2 regions of the Dactylosporangium sp. NPDC000555 genome follow, and region 1 is predicted to be linked to the other one. Evidence: riboswitches for the same ligand, from Rfam matches in the RefSeq annotation. Region 1 holds a riboswitch; the other holds the start of a gene.
The links. A riboswitch is a leader RNA that binds a small molecule or an ion and turns the genes downstream of it on or off. The one in region 1 is predicted to bind ZMP and ZTP.
Positions count from the first base shown of each region.

Region 2: another riboswitch for ZMP and ZTP. It lies ahead of ABT297_RS19480 (bifunctional 5,10-methylenetetrahydrofolate dehydrogenase/5,10-methenyltetrahydrofolate cyclohydrolase); the one in region 1 lies ahead of glyA (serine hydroxymethyltransferase).

Region 1 is NZ_JBEPDB010000016.1:71,908-77,843, forward strand. Features, by position in the region: gene ABT297_RS13320 (hypothetical protein) at 1-987, shown strand, start outside; gene glyA (serine hydroxymethyltransferase) at 1,037-2,299, opposite strand; ZMP/ZTP riboswitch at 2,323-2,411, opposite strand; gene ilvD (dihydroxy-acid dehydratase) at 2,449-4,302, opposite strand; gene ABT297_RS13335 (acetolactate synthase large subunit) at 4,542-5,936, shown strand, end outside.
Region 2 is NZ_JBEPDB010000030.1:650-6,585, forward strand. Features, by position in the region: gene ABT297_RS19470 (hypothetical protein) at 1-50, shown strand, start outside; partial or broken gene istB (IS21-like element helper ATPase IstB) at 50-851, shown strand; gene ABT297_RS19480 (bifunctional 5,10-methylenetetrahydrofolate dehydrogenase/5,10-methenyltetrahydrofolate cyclohydrolase) at 1,442-2,287, opposite strand; ZMP/ZTP riboswitch at 2,781-2,863, opposite strand; gene ABT297_RS19485 (Jag family protein) at 3,016-3,666, opposite strand; gene yidC (membrane protein insertase YidC) at 3,789-4,871, opposite strand; partial or broken gene yidD (membrane protein insertion efficiency factor YidD) at 4,883-5,154, opposite strand; gene rnpA (ribonuclease P protein component) at 5,151-5,798, opposite strand; gene rpmH (50S ribosomal protein L34) at 5,836-5,936, opposite strand, start outside.

The DNA of each region.
Region 1 (5,936 bases):
GAAGCGTTCCCGAGCACTCGGAACCCGCGTGACGAGGGCGACCGGGCCGGGTCGTGGCCGGGCGCTTCGAACCCGCGTGACGAGGGCGACCGAGCCGGGACGTGGCCGGGCGCTCCGAACGCGCGGGAGGAGGCTGGGCGCTTCGGGGAGTGGCCGAGTGCTCCGGACCGGGGTGACGAGGGTGGTCGCGCCGAGGCGTGGACGGCTGCGCCGGATCAGCGCGGGCAAGACGCGCGCGCGGAGGCGTGGCAAGGGCAGGGTGGCGGCGCGGGCGGCGGGCAGGAGGAGGCCTGGTGGGACGCCGAGGCCAAGCCGGCCGGGGCCGCTGAGAAGGCCAAGCGCTCGCGTTGGGGACGGAAGAAGGGCGCCGGCAAGGACGCCGCACCCGCGGCCGAGCCGGAGCGCGGGGGCGGCGACGCAGGCGCGGGCGCAGGGTGGGCGACCGAGGCGACCAGCCGATGGGACCGCACGGCGGCCGGAAACGACGGCACTGCCGACCGAGCCACCGGTGCCGATCGAGCCGCCGGCGCTGACCGGGCGGCTGCTGGCGACCGGGCCGCCGTCGACCGAACTGCTGCCGATCGAGCGGCCACCACTGACCGGGCTGCCGTCGCGGACTGGGCTGCGACTGCCGATCAGGCTGCCACTGCCGATCGAGCGGCTACCACTGACCGAACTGCCACTGACCGAACTGCCACTGCCGATCGAGCTGCCGTCGCGGACTGGGCTGCCACTGCCGACCGAGCCGCTGCCGACCGAGTCGGCGGCGACCGGACGGCCGGTGATCGAGGTTTCGGCGCGGGACGAGTCGCTGATGGGAAGCAGGACGGCGGGTACCAGGAAAGCGATCGCCGCGGGGGTGACGGGGACCGGATCCCTGAGCAGCGCAAGTGGGACGAGGGGGCGTTCGAAGATCTAGCGCCGCTCGAGCTCAATCTCGACGAGGAGCCCAAAGCGCGGTCCCGGCGCTTCCTCCGCCGTAAGTAAGAACAAAGCAAAGGGGCGCCCGCGAACGGGGCGCCCCTTTGTGGCAGGTCTACCGCCAGCCGGCCATCGGGTACGCCGACAGCAGCTCCCGGACCTCGCCCGCGACGACGTCCAGCACCGGCTCGTCCTCCTTGACCGCAGCGTCGACGGCGCGGGAGATCCAGTCGGCCACCTGGGGCATCTGGGCCTCGGTCAGGCCGCGCGTGGTAAGCGCGGGGGTGCCGAGCCGCACGCCCGACGGGTCGAAGGGCTTGCGGGTGTCGTACGGCACGGTGTTGTAGTTGGTCTCGATGCCGGCGCGGTCCAGCGCCTTCGCCACCGGCTTGCCGCCGATGCCCTTGCCGGTCAGGTCGAGCAGGATCAGGTGGTTGTCGGTGCCGCCCGAGACCAGGTCGAAGCCGCGCTCGACGAGGGCCTCGGCCAGCGCCTTGGCGTTGGCGACGACCTGGTGCGCGTACGCCCGGAACTGCGGCGTCGCCGCCTCGCCCAGCGCGACCGCGATGCCCGCCGTGGTGTGGTTGTGCGGGCCGCCCTGCAGGCCGGGGAAGACGGCCTTGTCGATGGCCTTCGCGTGCTGCTCGTCGCACATGAGCATCGCGCCGCGCGGGCCGCGCAGGGTCTTGTGCGTGGTGGTCGAGATGACCTCGGCGTGGCCGACCGGGGACGGGTGCGCGCCGCCGGCGATCAGGCCGGCGATGTGGGCGATGTCGGCGACGAGCACGGCGCCGACCTCGCGGGCGATCTCGGCGAAGCGCGGGAAGTCGATCGTGCGCGGGATCGCCGTACCACCGGAGAAGATGAGCTTCGGCCGTTCGCGCAGCGCGATGTCGCGCACCTCGTCGAAGTCGACGCGGCCGTCGGACTTGCGGACGGTGTACTGCACGGCGCGGAACCAGGCGCCGGTGGCCGAGACCGACCAGCCGTGGGTCAGGTGGCCGCCCATGGGCAGCGCCATGCCCATGATCGTGTCGCCCGGCTTCGCGAGGGCCATGTACACGGCGAGGTTGGCCGGGGAGCCGGAGTACGGCTGGACGTTGGCGTGGTCGACGCCGAAGAGCGACTTGGCCCGGGCGATCGCGAGTTCCTCGATCGGGTCGATGAACCGCTGGCCCTCGTAGTACCGCTTGCCGGGGTAGCCCTCGGAGTACTTGTTGGTCAGGACGGTGCCGGTGGCCTCCAGGACGGCCTGGGAGACGTAGTTCTCCGAGGCGATCATCCGGAGGGTGTCGTGCTGCCGCTCGGCCTCGTTCTGGATCAGACCGGCCAGCTCCGGGTCGGCCTCGCTGAGGGCGGTCAGTGCTGGGACGTGCATGCGCTTCCTCCTGGCAGGTGCCGATCGGGCACCCAGGCGCGCGGTGCCGCGATGCTTAGGAGCTCCCCGGTGGTCGGTTCCACCTTGACGTGCGCCAGTCGCAGATGACGTCGATCATAGTGGAACCGGCCACCGGGGAAGGCGTTCAGTTACGGAACGCGCCGGTAAGCGCCGTCACTCGCCGAGGTCGCCATCGAGGCATAAGCGCGCAAAGCGGCCGACACCGGGCGCTCACGGTCGAGCGGGGTGTACGGACGGTCACGCTTCTCCTGCGCGATGCGCCGGGCGGCGAGCTCCTCGTCGCCGACGCGCAGCTCGATGGAGCGGGCCGGGATGTCGATGTCGATCGTGTCGCCCTCCTCGACGAGGGCGATCAGGCCGCCGCCGGCCGCCTCGGGGCTGATGTGGCCGATCGACAGGCCGGAGGTACCGCCGGAGAAGCGGCCGTCCGTGATCAGCGCGCAGGCGCGGCCGAGGCCACGGCCCTTGAGAAAGGACGTCGGGTACAGCATCTCCTGCATGCCCGGCCCGCCCCTGGGGCCCTCGTAGCGGATGACCACGACGTCGCCCGCGACGACCCGCTTGGCGAGGATGCCCTCGACGGCGTCGTCCTGCGACTCGAAGACGCGGGCGCGGCCGGAGAAGCGCAGGTTCTCCTCGGGCACGCCGGCGGTTTTCACGACGCACCCGTCGGGCGCGAGGTTGCCGAAGAGGATCGCGAGCCCGCCGTCGGCGCTGTACGCGTGCTCGACGCCGCGGATGCATCCGCCCGAGTCATCGGTGTCGAGCGAGTGCCACCGGTTCGTCGTCGAGAACGGCTCGGTGGTCCGGACGCCCCCGGGCGCCGCGTGGAACAGCTCCAGGGCCTCCTCGGACGCCTTCCCGCTACGGATATCCCATTTGTCGACCCATTCCCGAAATGTCGGAGAATGTACCGACCAGACGGACTCATCCAGCAGCCCGGCCCGCGAAAGCTCACCCAGGATCGCCGGAATCCCGCCGGCCCGGTGAACGTCCTCCATGTGGTACTTCTGCGTGTTGGGGGCCACCTTCGCCAGGCAGGGCACCCGGCGCGAGATCGCGTCGATGTCCGCGACGGAGAAGTCCAGCTCCGCCTCGCGGGCCGCGGCCAGCAGGTGCAGGATGGTGTTGGTCGAGCCGCCCATCGCGACGTCGAGGGCGACGGCGTTTTCGAACGCCGGCCGAGAGGCGATCGCGCGCGGCAGGACCGAGGCGTCGTCCTGCTCGTAGTACCGCCGGCAAAGATCGACGATCAGTGACCCGGCGCGCTCGAACAGGCCGCGGCGGGCGGCGTGCGTCGCGAGGGTCGAGCCGTTGCCCGGCAGCGCCAGGCCGATCGCCTCGGTGAGGCAGTTCATGGAGTTGGCGGTGAACATCCCGGAGCACGATCCGCACGTCGGGCAGGCGGAGCGCTCGATCTGGCCGAGCTCCTCGTCGGTGACGGCCTCGTTCGCCGAGGCGATCATCGCGTCGATGAGGTCGAGCTTGGCGTCCTTGTCGTGCACCACGCCCGCGATGGCGACCGTCTTGCCGGCCTCCATCGGGCCGCCGGAGACGAACACGGTCGGGATGTTGAGGCGCAGGGCCGCGAGCAGCATGCCGGGCGTGATCTTGTCGCAGTTGGAGATGCACACGAGGGCATCGGCGCAGTGGGCCTGCACCATGTACTCGACGGCGTCGGCGATCAGCTCGCGACTGGGCAGCGAGTAGAGCATCCCGCCGTGGCCCATGGCGATGCCGTCGTCGACGGCGATCGTGTTGAACTCCTTGGCGACCCCTCCGGCCTCGGCGACCGTGTCGGCGACGATCGTCCCGAGGTTGCGCAGGTGGACATGGCCAGGCACGAACTGCGTGAAACTGTTGGCGATGGCGACAATCGGCTTGCCGAAGTCGGAGTCGGTCATGCCGGTGGCGCGCCAGAGGGCGCGTGCGCCGGCCATGTTGCGACCAGAAGTGGAGGTCTTGGACCGCAGCTCGGGCATACCTGTGAGTCTGACACGTTCCGCATCCTGGGATCGGTTGACTCAGGCGGTGAGATGCGTCAGAGTGGGCACATGTCGTCGAGGTCGCTCCGAGTACTTATCGCCTAGCGCGCCGACGCCTGCCGTCAGCGCGCTAGCCCCCCGTGCCGAGCACGTGGGGTTTTTTCATGTCCGGAGCTGTTCCCCAAAATGAACTCTGAGTCCGCCTTGACACCTTACGAGCGAAAGTGCGTACTGCGATGACGAGACCCACGCCCGAAGTCCTCGCCCACCGAGCGCATCCGACAACGCCGGCGGCCGACACCAAGAAGCCCCAGCCCTCTCAGACGGAGCTGCTCACCGGCGCGCAGGTACTCGTCCGCTCGCTCGAGGCCCTTGGCGCCGACGTCGTTTTCGGCATCCCCGGCGGCGCGATCCTGCCCGCGTACGACCCGCTGTTCGACTCCGAGAACGTCCGGCACATCCTGGTCCGCCACGAGCAGGGCGCCGGCCACGCGGCCACCGGCTACGCGCAGGCCACCGGCAAGGTCGGCGTCTGCATGGCCACCTCCGGCCCGGGCGCGACCAACCTGGTCACCCCGATCGCCGACGCCTACATGGACTCGGTCGCCATGGTCGCGATCACCGGCCAGGTCGGCTCGCAGTCCATCGGCACGGACGCCTTCCAGGAGGCGGACATCGCCGGCATCACGCTGCCGATCACCAAGCACAACTACCTGGTCAAGTCCGGCGAGGAGCTGCCCCGGGTGCTCGCCGAGGCGTTCCACCTGGCCGGCACCGGCCGCCCCGGCCCCGTCCTGGTGGACATCCCCAAGGACGTGCTGCAGAAGCAGACGACGTTCAAGTGGCCGCCGGTGATGGAGCTGCCCGGGTACCACCCGACGCTGCACCCGCACGGCAAGCAGATCCGCGAGGCGGCCCGGCTGATCGGCGCCGCGAAGCGCCCCGTCCTCTACGTCGGCGGCGGCGTGATCAAGGCACACGCCTCCGAGGTGCTGCTCAAGCTGGCCGAGCTGACCGGCGCCCCGGTCGTCACCACGCTGATGGCGCGCGGCGCGTTCCCCGACTCGCACCCGCAGCACCTGGGCATGCCGGGCATGCACGGCTCGGTCGCCGCCGTCTACGCGCTGCAGAAGTCGGACCTCCTGATCGCGATCGGGGCCCGCTTCGACGACCGCGTCACCGGCGAACTGTCCACGTTCGCGCCGAACGCGCAGGTCATCCACGCCGACATCGACCCGGCCGAGATCGGCAAGAACCGGGTCGCGGACGTGCCGATCGTCGGTGACGCCAAGCACGTCATCGAGGAGCTCATCGCCGCGGTGACGGCCGAGCAGGCGGCCGGGCGCCAGCCGGCGCTCAAGGACTGGTGGGCGACGCTGGATGACATCCGCGGCCGGTACCCGCTCGGCTACGAGGAGCCCTCGGACGGGACGCTGTCGCCGCAGTACGTCATCGAAAGAATCGGCAAGATCGTCGGCCCGGACGCCATCTACACCGCCGGGGTCGGCCAGCACCAGATGTGGGCGGCCCAGTTCATCCGGTACGAGCACCCGGCCACCTGGCTCAACTCGGGCGGCCTGGGCACGATGGGCTACGCGGTCCCGGCCGCGATGGGCGCCAAGGTCGGCATG
Region 2 (5,936 bases), on a different contig from region 1:
TCTGGACGTTCATCGACCCACCCGAGCCACTCGACCTGCTGGAGCACTGATGCCCACCAAGACCGGCACCACCGCCACCGTCGCCGCCGGGCGGGACACCACCGCCGAGATCGCCTACCTCACCCGGGCGTTGAAAGCCCCAACCCTGCGCGACGCGGTCATCCGCCTCGGTGACCGGGCCCGCGCCGAGGGAGGAGTTCCTCGCCGCCTGCCTGCAACGCGAGGTCGCCGCCCGCGACGCCCACGGCGGTGAGGACCGCATCCGAGCCGCCCGGTTCCCCGCCCGCAAGACCCTCGAGGAGTTCGACTACGACCACCAACGCTCACTTAAACGCGACGTCATCGCCCACCTCGGCACCCTCGACTTCGTCGCCGGCCGGGAGAACGTGATCTTCCTGGGGCCGCCAGGCACCGGCAAGACCATGCTCGCCATCGGCCTGGGCATCCGCGCCTGCCAAGCCGGGCATCGCGTCGCGTTCGCCACCGCCGCCGAGTGGGTCGCCCGCCTGGCCGCCGCCCACCACGCCGGCCGGCTGCAGGACGAGATCACCAAGCTCGGCCGGATCCCGCTGCTGATCATCGATGAAGTTGGCTAAATCCCGTTCGAACCCGAAGCGGCGAACCCGTTCTTCCAACTCGTATCGGCCCGCTACGAACGCTCCTCGGTGATCATCACCTCGAACAAACCCTTCGGCCGCTGGGGTGAGGTCTTCAGCGACGACGTCGTCGCCGCCGCCATGATCGACCGCCTCGTCCACCACACCGAAGTCATCGCCCTCAAAGGCGACAGCTACCGACTCAAGAACCGAGACCTCGGCCGCGTCCCCGCGGCCACCACCGACGACCAATGACCACCAGGGGGTCAGTTTTCAGCCGTCGCGAAGGGGTCAAATTTCAGCCGCCGTTGACAACGCGGGCACGGGACGCGGGCACAGGCGTGGGCCCAGCAGAACACAAAGCCGGAACCCGGGCGCGCGGCGCAGGAGTGCGGGCGCGGGCGGACGCGAGAGCGGGCGAGCGCCGACGCGGTGGCACGGGCAAGCGGGCGAGCGCGGAAGCGCGGGACGCGGAAGCGCGGGACGCGGAAGCGCCGGACGCGGAAGCGCCGGACGCGGAAGCGCCGGACGCGGAAGCGCCGGACGCGGAAGCGCCGGACGCGGAAGCGCCGGACGCGGAAGCGCCGGAAGGCCGGGGGCGCGGGAGCGGGGAAGGCCAGGGCGCGGAACGCGGGGCGAGTGCGGGAACGCGGATACGGGCGTGGCCCGACGGACCGGCTGGAATCGTGGAGACGGCGGTCAGGACACCCGACAGCGGGGATGACGGCGGGGCTCGGGGTGCCCGAGGCCTCGGCACGCGTGTGGGCTGAGAAGCCTGGATCACCCGCACAAGATAGGGCGTCGAACGCGCGGGGGCGCGCTGTGTGGCACGCCCCCGCGCTGTTTCACGTGAAACGGCGCTCCGCCGCCTCGATGGCGTTGCGGAAGAGCATGGCCACGGTGGTGGGGCCTACGCCGCCCACTCGCGGGGTGATGGCGCCGGCCACCGCGGCGCACGACTCCGCGACGTCGGGGAGCAGACGGCGGCCCTCGTAGCGAACGCCGCCGCCGACCACGACCGCGCCGGGCTTGACGTGCTCTGGCTGAATGATGCCCGGAACACCGGCGGCTGCGATGAGGATGTCGGCGCGGCGGGTGTACCGGGGCCAATCCGGGACGCCGGTGTGCACCACCGTCACAGCCGCGTTTGCCGTCGGGCGCTTCTGGGCCAGGAGCATCGCCAGTGGCCGGCCGAGGGTCGCGCCGCGCCCCAAAATCACCACCTCGCGACCGCTCACAGGGATGCCGTGGTACGCAAGGAGCGCCTCAATACCCGCCGGCGTGCACGGCAGCGGGCCGGGGATGCCGGCGGCCAGGCGACCCAGGTTGAGCGGGTGCATGCCGTCGACGTCCTTGTCCGGGTCGACGCGCATGAGGGCGGCGTCGTAGTCGAGATGTTGCGGCGTCGGGTACTGAATCAGGAGCGCATGTACGTCCGGATCCGCGTTGAAGTCGTCGATCGCCGCTTGGAGGTCGGCTTGGCTCGCCGTCGCCGGGAGGTGGCGGTGCGGGGAGTCGAAGCCGAGCGCGGCCGCCTGGCGCTGCTTGATGCGGATGTAGCCGGCACTCGCGTCGTCGTCGCCGACAAGGATGGTGGCGAGTGATGGGGTGATGCCGCGGGAGCGCAGGGCGGCCACCCGGGACTCGACGTCCGCAAGGATCTGGTCCGCGACCGGACCACCGGGCAGCAGTCGCGCGGAACTACCGGGCCGAACATCACCGGAGCCGCCAGGCCGAACGTCGCTAGAGCCACCGGAGGCGTCCCCAGAACCACCGGAGGCATCGCTGAAGCCGCCCGAGGCGTCGCTGGAGCCGCCGGAGGCGTCACTAGAGCCATCTGGCCGAACATCGCCAGGGCCACCGGGGCGAGCATCACCGGAGCCGTCGGGCAGGGCGCCATCGGAACCGTCGAGCTGAGCGTCGACCGAGCCGTAGGGCCGGACGCCATCGAGGCCACCGGGCCGAGTGTCGCCAGCGCCGCCGGACGCGGCAGAGCTGGACGGGATCGCCGCGGCGGACCGGGACGGGACAGGCTCGGACGGGACAGTCTCGGACACGGTGGGCGTGGACGGCACGGGCACAGATTCCGACGGGTTCGGGGCGGACGCGCCGGACGCGGACGCGGGCGAGGGAACGGAAGAAGAGAGAACACCGGGCGACTCGGACATACGACTCCTCGCGGAGCGTGGAAGCCCAGGCGGTCGACTCCCACGACGAGGCTTCCCGATGGTTGCCCATCCTTGGTGCCGCCAGTCGCGTCTACCCCCAATTATGCCCGACCGCGTTGTGCCCGACCGCGCCGCGCACCAGGGCAGCGGCGCACGGCCGAGGGCGGGTGGGCGTACGAGCCGGATAAACAGCAACCGCCCCCGAGCCGTGACTGGCGGCTCGGGGGCGGTAAGGAAACTGCGATGCGCCGCTACGCCGTCGGGCGGACCACGATCCGCCGGGACGGCTCGACGCCCTCGGACTCGCTCTCCACGCCGGGGAGGGCGTTGATGACGTCGTGCACGCACTTGCGCTCGAACGCGCTCATCGGCTCCAGGCGCACGGCCTCGCCGTACTCCTTCACCTTCTCCGCGGCATTCTTGGCGATCGCGCCGAGCTCCTTGCGGCGCAGCGCCCGGTAGCCGCCGACGTCGAGCAGCAGGCGACTCGGTGAGCCGGTCTGCCGGAACACGGCCAGCCGGCTCAGCTCCTGCAGCGCCTCGAGCGTGGCGCCCCGCTGACCGACCAGGGCCTGAAGCCGCTTGCCCGAGCCGTCGCCGCCCTCGACGACCTCAACGACCGGGCGGCCGCTCACGACCAGCTCGTCGATGTCGCCGTCGTAGTCGAGGATGTCCAGCAGTCCCTCGACGTAGTCGGCCGCGATCTCGCTCTCACGGAACAGGTCCGCGGTGCCGCGGCTGGAGCCGCCGGCGGCCGGGGCCTCGGCGCCTTCCTCGTCCTCGTCGTCGCTCTCTTCGGCATCCAGGTTGGCGTCCTGCCCCAGGGCCTTGTCCGCGTCCTGGTCCGTGTCCTTGTTCTTGCCCAAGGCCTCGGCGCCGAGATCGCTGGTGGTGTCAGTCACGAAACTCATCTCCGCATGTTTGGGGCGCCGAGGCGCCGTCACAGGTCGTCGGTGAGGGGTGGGTTGCTTCAGGGGGAGCGCCTCACGCCGGGCCGATGAGGGGCGGACCCGGCGCGGTCGCGTCAACCCGACTGCCGCTTCGCGGCGCCACCCTTCTTCGGGTTGATCGGCTTGGCACCGGGCCGCGGGGCGCGGGACGGGGTGCCGTTGGCGGCGGAATCGGTGGCCTGCGCACCGGTCGCCTTGGCACCTGTGGCCTTGCCGCCGGTCGCCTTCACCGCGCCCTTGCCGTTGGCCCGCTGCGTGGCGGCCTCTTCCTTGGCCCGGCTGAACAGCGCGGCGAACCCGCTCGGCTTCGACTCTGCCACCTTGGCGGTGCCGCCGCTCTTGAACGGCACGGTGTTGGTCGTCGCGCTCGCCGGCGGCGGGTACTTGTGCAGCACCCAGTACTGCTGGGCCAGCGTGATGGCGTTGTTCGTGACCCAGTAGATGATGACGCCGATGGGGAAGTACCAGCCGGAGGTCAGCGTGAAGAACGGGATGCCGTAGAGCATGAACTTCTGGATCATGCGCTGCTGCGGGTCGGTGTTCCAGCCCGTCTTCTTGATCATCTGACGCTGCGTCAGGTAGGTCGTGGTGATCATCAGCGCGACCAGGATGGCAGCGACGATCTTGACCGTGGTGGAGCTCGCATTGATTTCCATCAGCTCGGCCGCGCTGCTGCTGAACTTGGCGACGATCGGGGCGTCGAAGAGGCGGGCATCGACGGCGCTGAGGAACTCGGCCTTGCTCCAGCCGTAGAGCTGCATCCCGGTTTCGGACATGCCCGGCCGGAGGTGACGCAGCACGTGCAGGAGGCCAATGAACACCGGGATCTGCAGGAACATCGGAAGGCAGCCCATGAGCGGGTTGACCTTCTCCTCCTGGTAGAGCTTCATGACCTCCTTCTGGAGGGTCTCCCGGTCGCCCTTGTGCTTCTCCTGCAGCTCCTTCATCTTCGGCTGAATCGCCTGCATGGCGCGCTGCGACTTGATCTGCTTGACGAAGATCGGGAAAAGCACGATCCGGACGGTGATCACGAGGAAGACGATCGCGAGCACCCACTGCCAGTTGGTGCTCAGCACCCGGTGGTCAGGCAGGATCGCATCCCACACGGTGTGCCAGAACAGCATCACCTTCGAGATCAGCCAGTAGATCCCGGCCATCAACTTGCTAATCACGACACCGCTCCAGTCACGTCGACTCGGGCTCGGGCGAGTGTCCCCGGCGCGGAGGCACCGGGTCGAACCCACCGGGGTGGAATGGGTGGCAGCGCAGCAGCCGCCAGATCGCGAGACCGATTCCCTTGATCGCGCCGTGCGTGCCGACCGCCTCCAGGGCATAAGCGCTGCACGACGGGTAGAACCGACAACGCGCCGGCAGTGCCGGGCTTATCCAACGACGGTACGCGACGATGGGAGCGGCTACGATCCGGGATCCGGCGTTCATCGACGGCTACCTCGGTTCTTCGGTCGGCGCGCAGCTTCCAGCGCCGCGTCGAGGTCTCTCTCAAGCATGTCGTACCGCAGCCCCGCCGCCTCGGGCAGCGCCCGCACGACGAGCACCGAGCCCGCCGGTAGTGTGGAGATGCGCGCCCGGACGAGGTGTCGCAGCCGCCGCTTCACGGCGTTGCGCACGACGGCGTTCCCGACGGCCTTGGACACGACGAAGCCGGCGCGGGCAGTCCCCGCCTCCGGCGCGACCGGCTCGACCCGCTCGGCCTCGGCGTGCACGGCACCGACATGATCGGTGTCGGCCTGTGGATGACGGGCCTGCGGATGGTCGACCTGCGGCTCGCATCCGCTCGGCACATCGTCGGACGACATCGCGGCACGAGGCTCGCGGAGGGCCGAACCGTCGACGGCTGACGGCCCGGGCGAAGACGGAGCCGGGTGTGAGGAAGGTGCCGGTTCCGGCGAAGACGCAAATCGCGATATGTCGGTATGCAAGGACTCAAACGGAGCAACCCCGGGCCGCGGCGGCCCGGGGTTCAGGAAATGCACGACCACGGCCCCCCGGCCGGCCCGCCGGCCGTTGCGAATGGTGGCGGCGAAGTCTTCCCGTCGCCGCAGTCGCTGTGCGGCCGCAAGCACGCTGCCTCCCGGAGGGCCCGGTCGTGGCGGTTCAGGCTCAGGCCGAAAGGCGGTCGCGCCCCTTGGCGCGGCGCGCCGACAGGATCGAGCGGCCGGCGCGGGTGCGCATGCGCAGCCGGAAGCCGTGGGTCTTCGCGC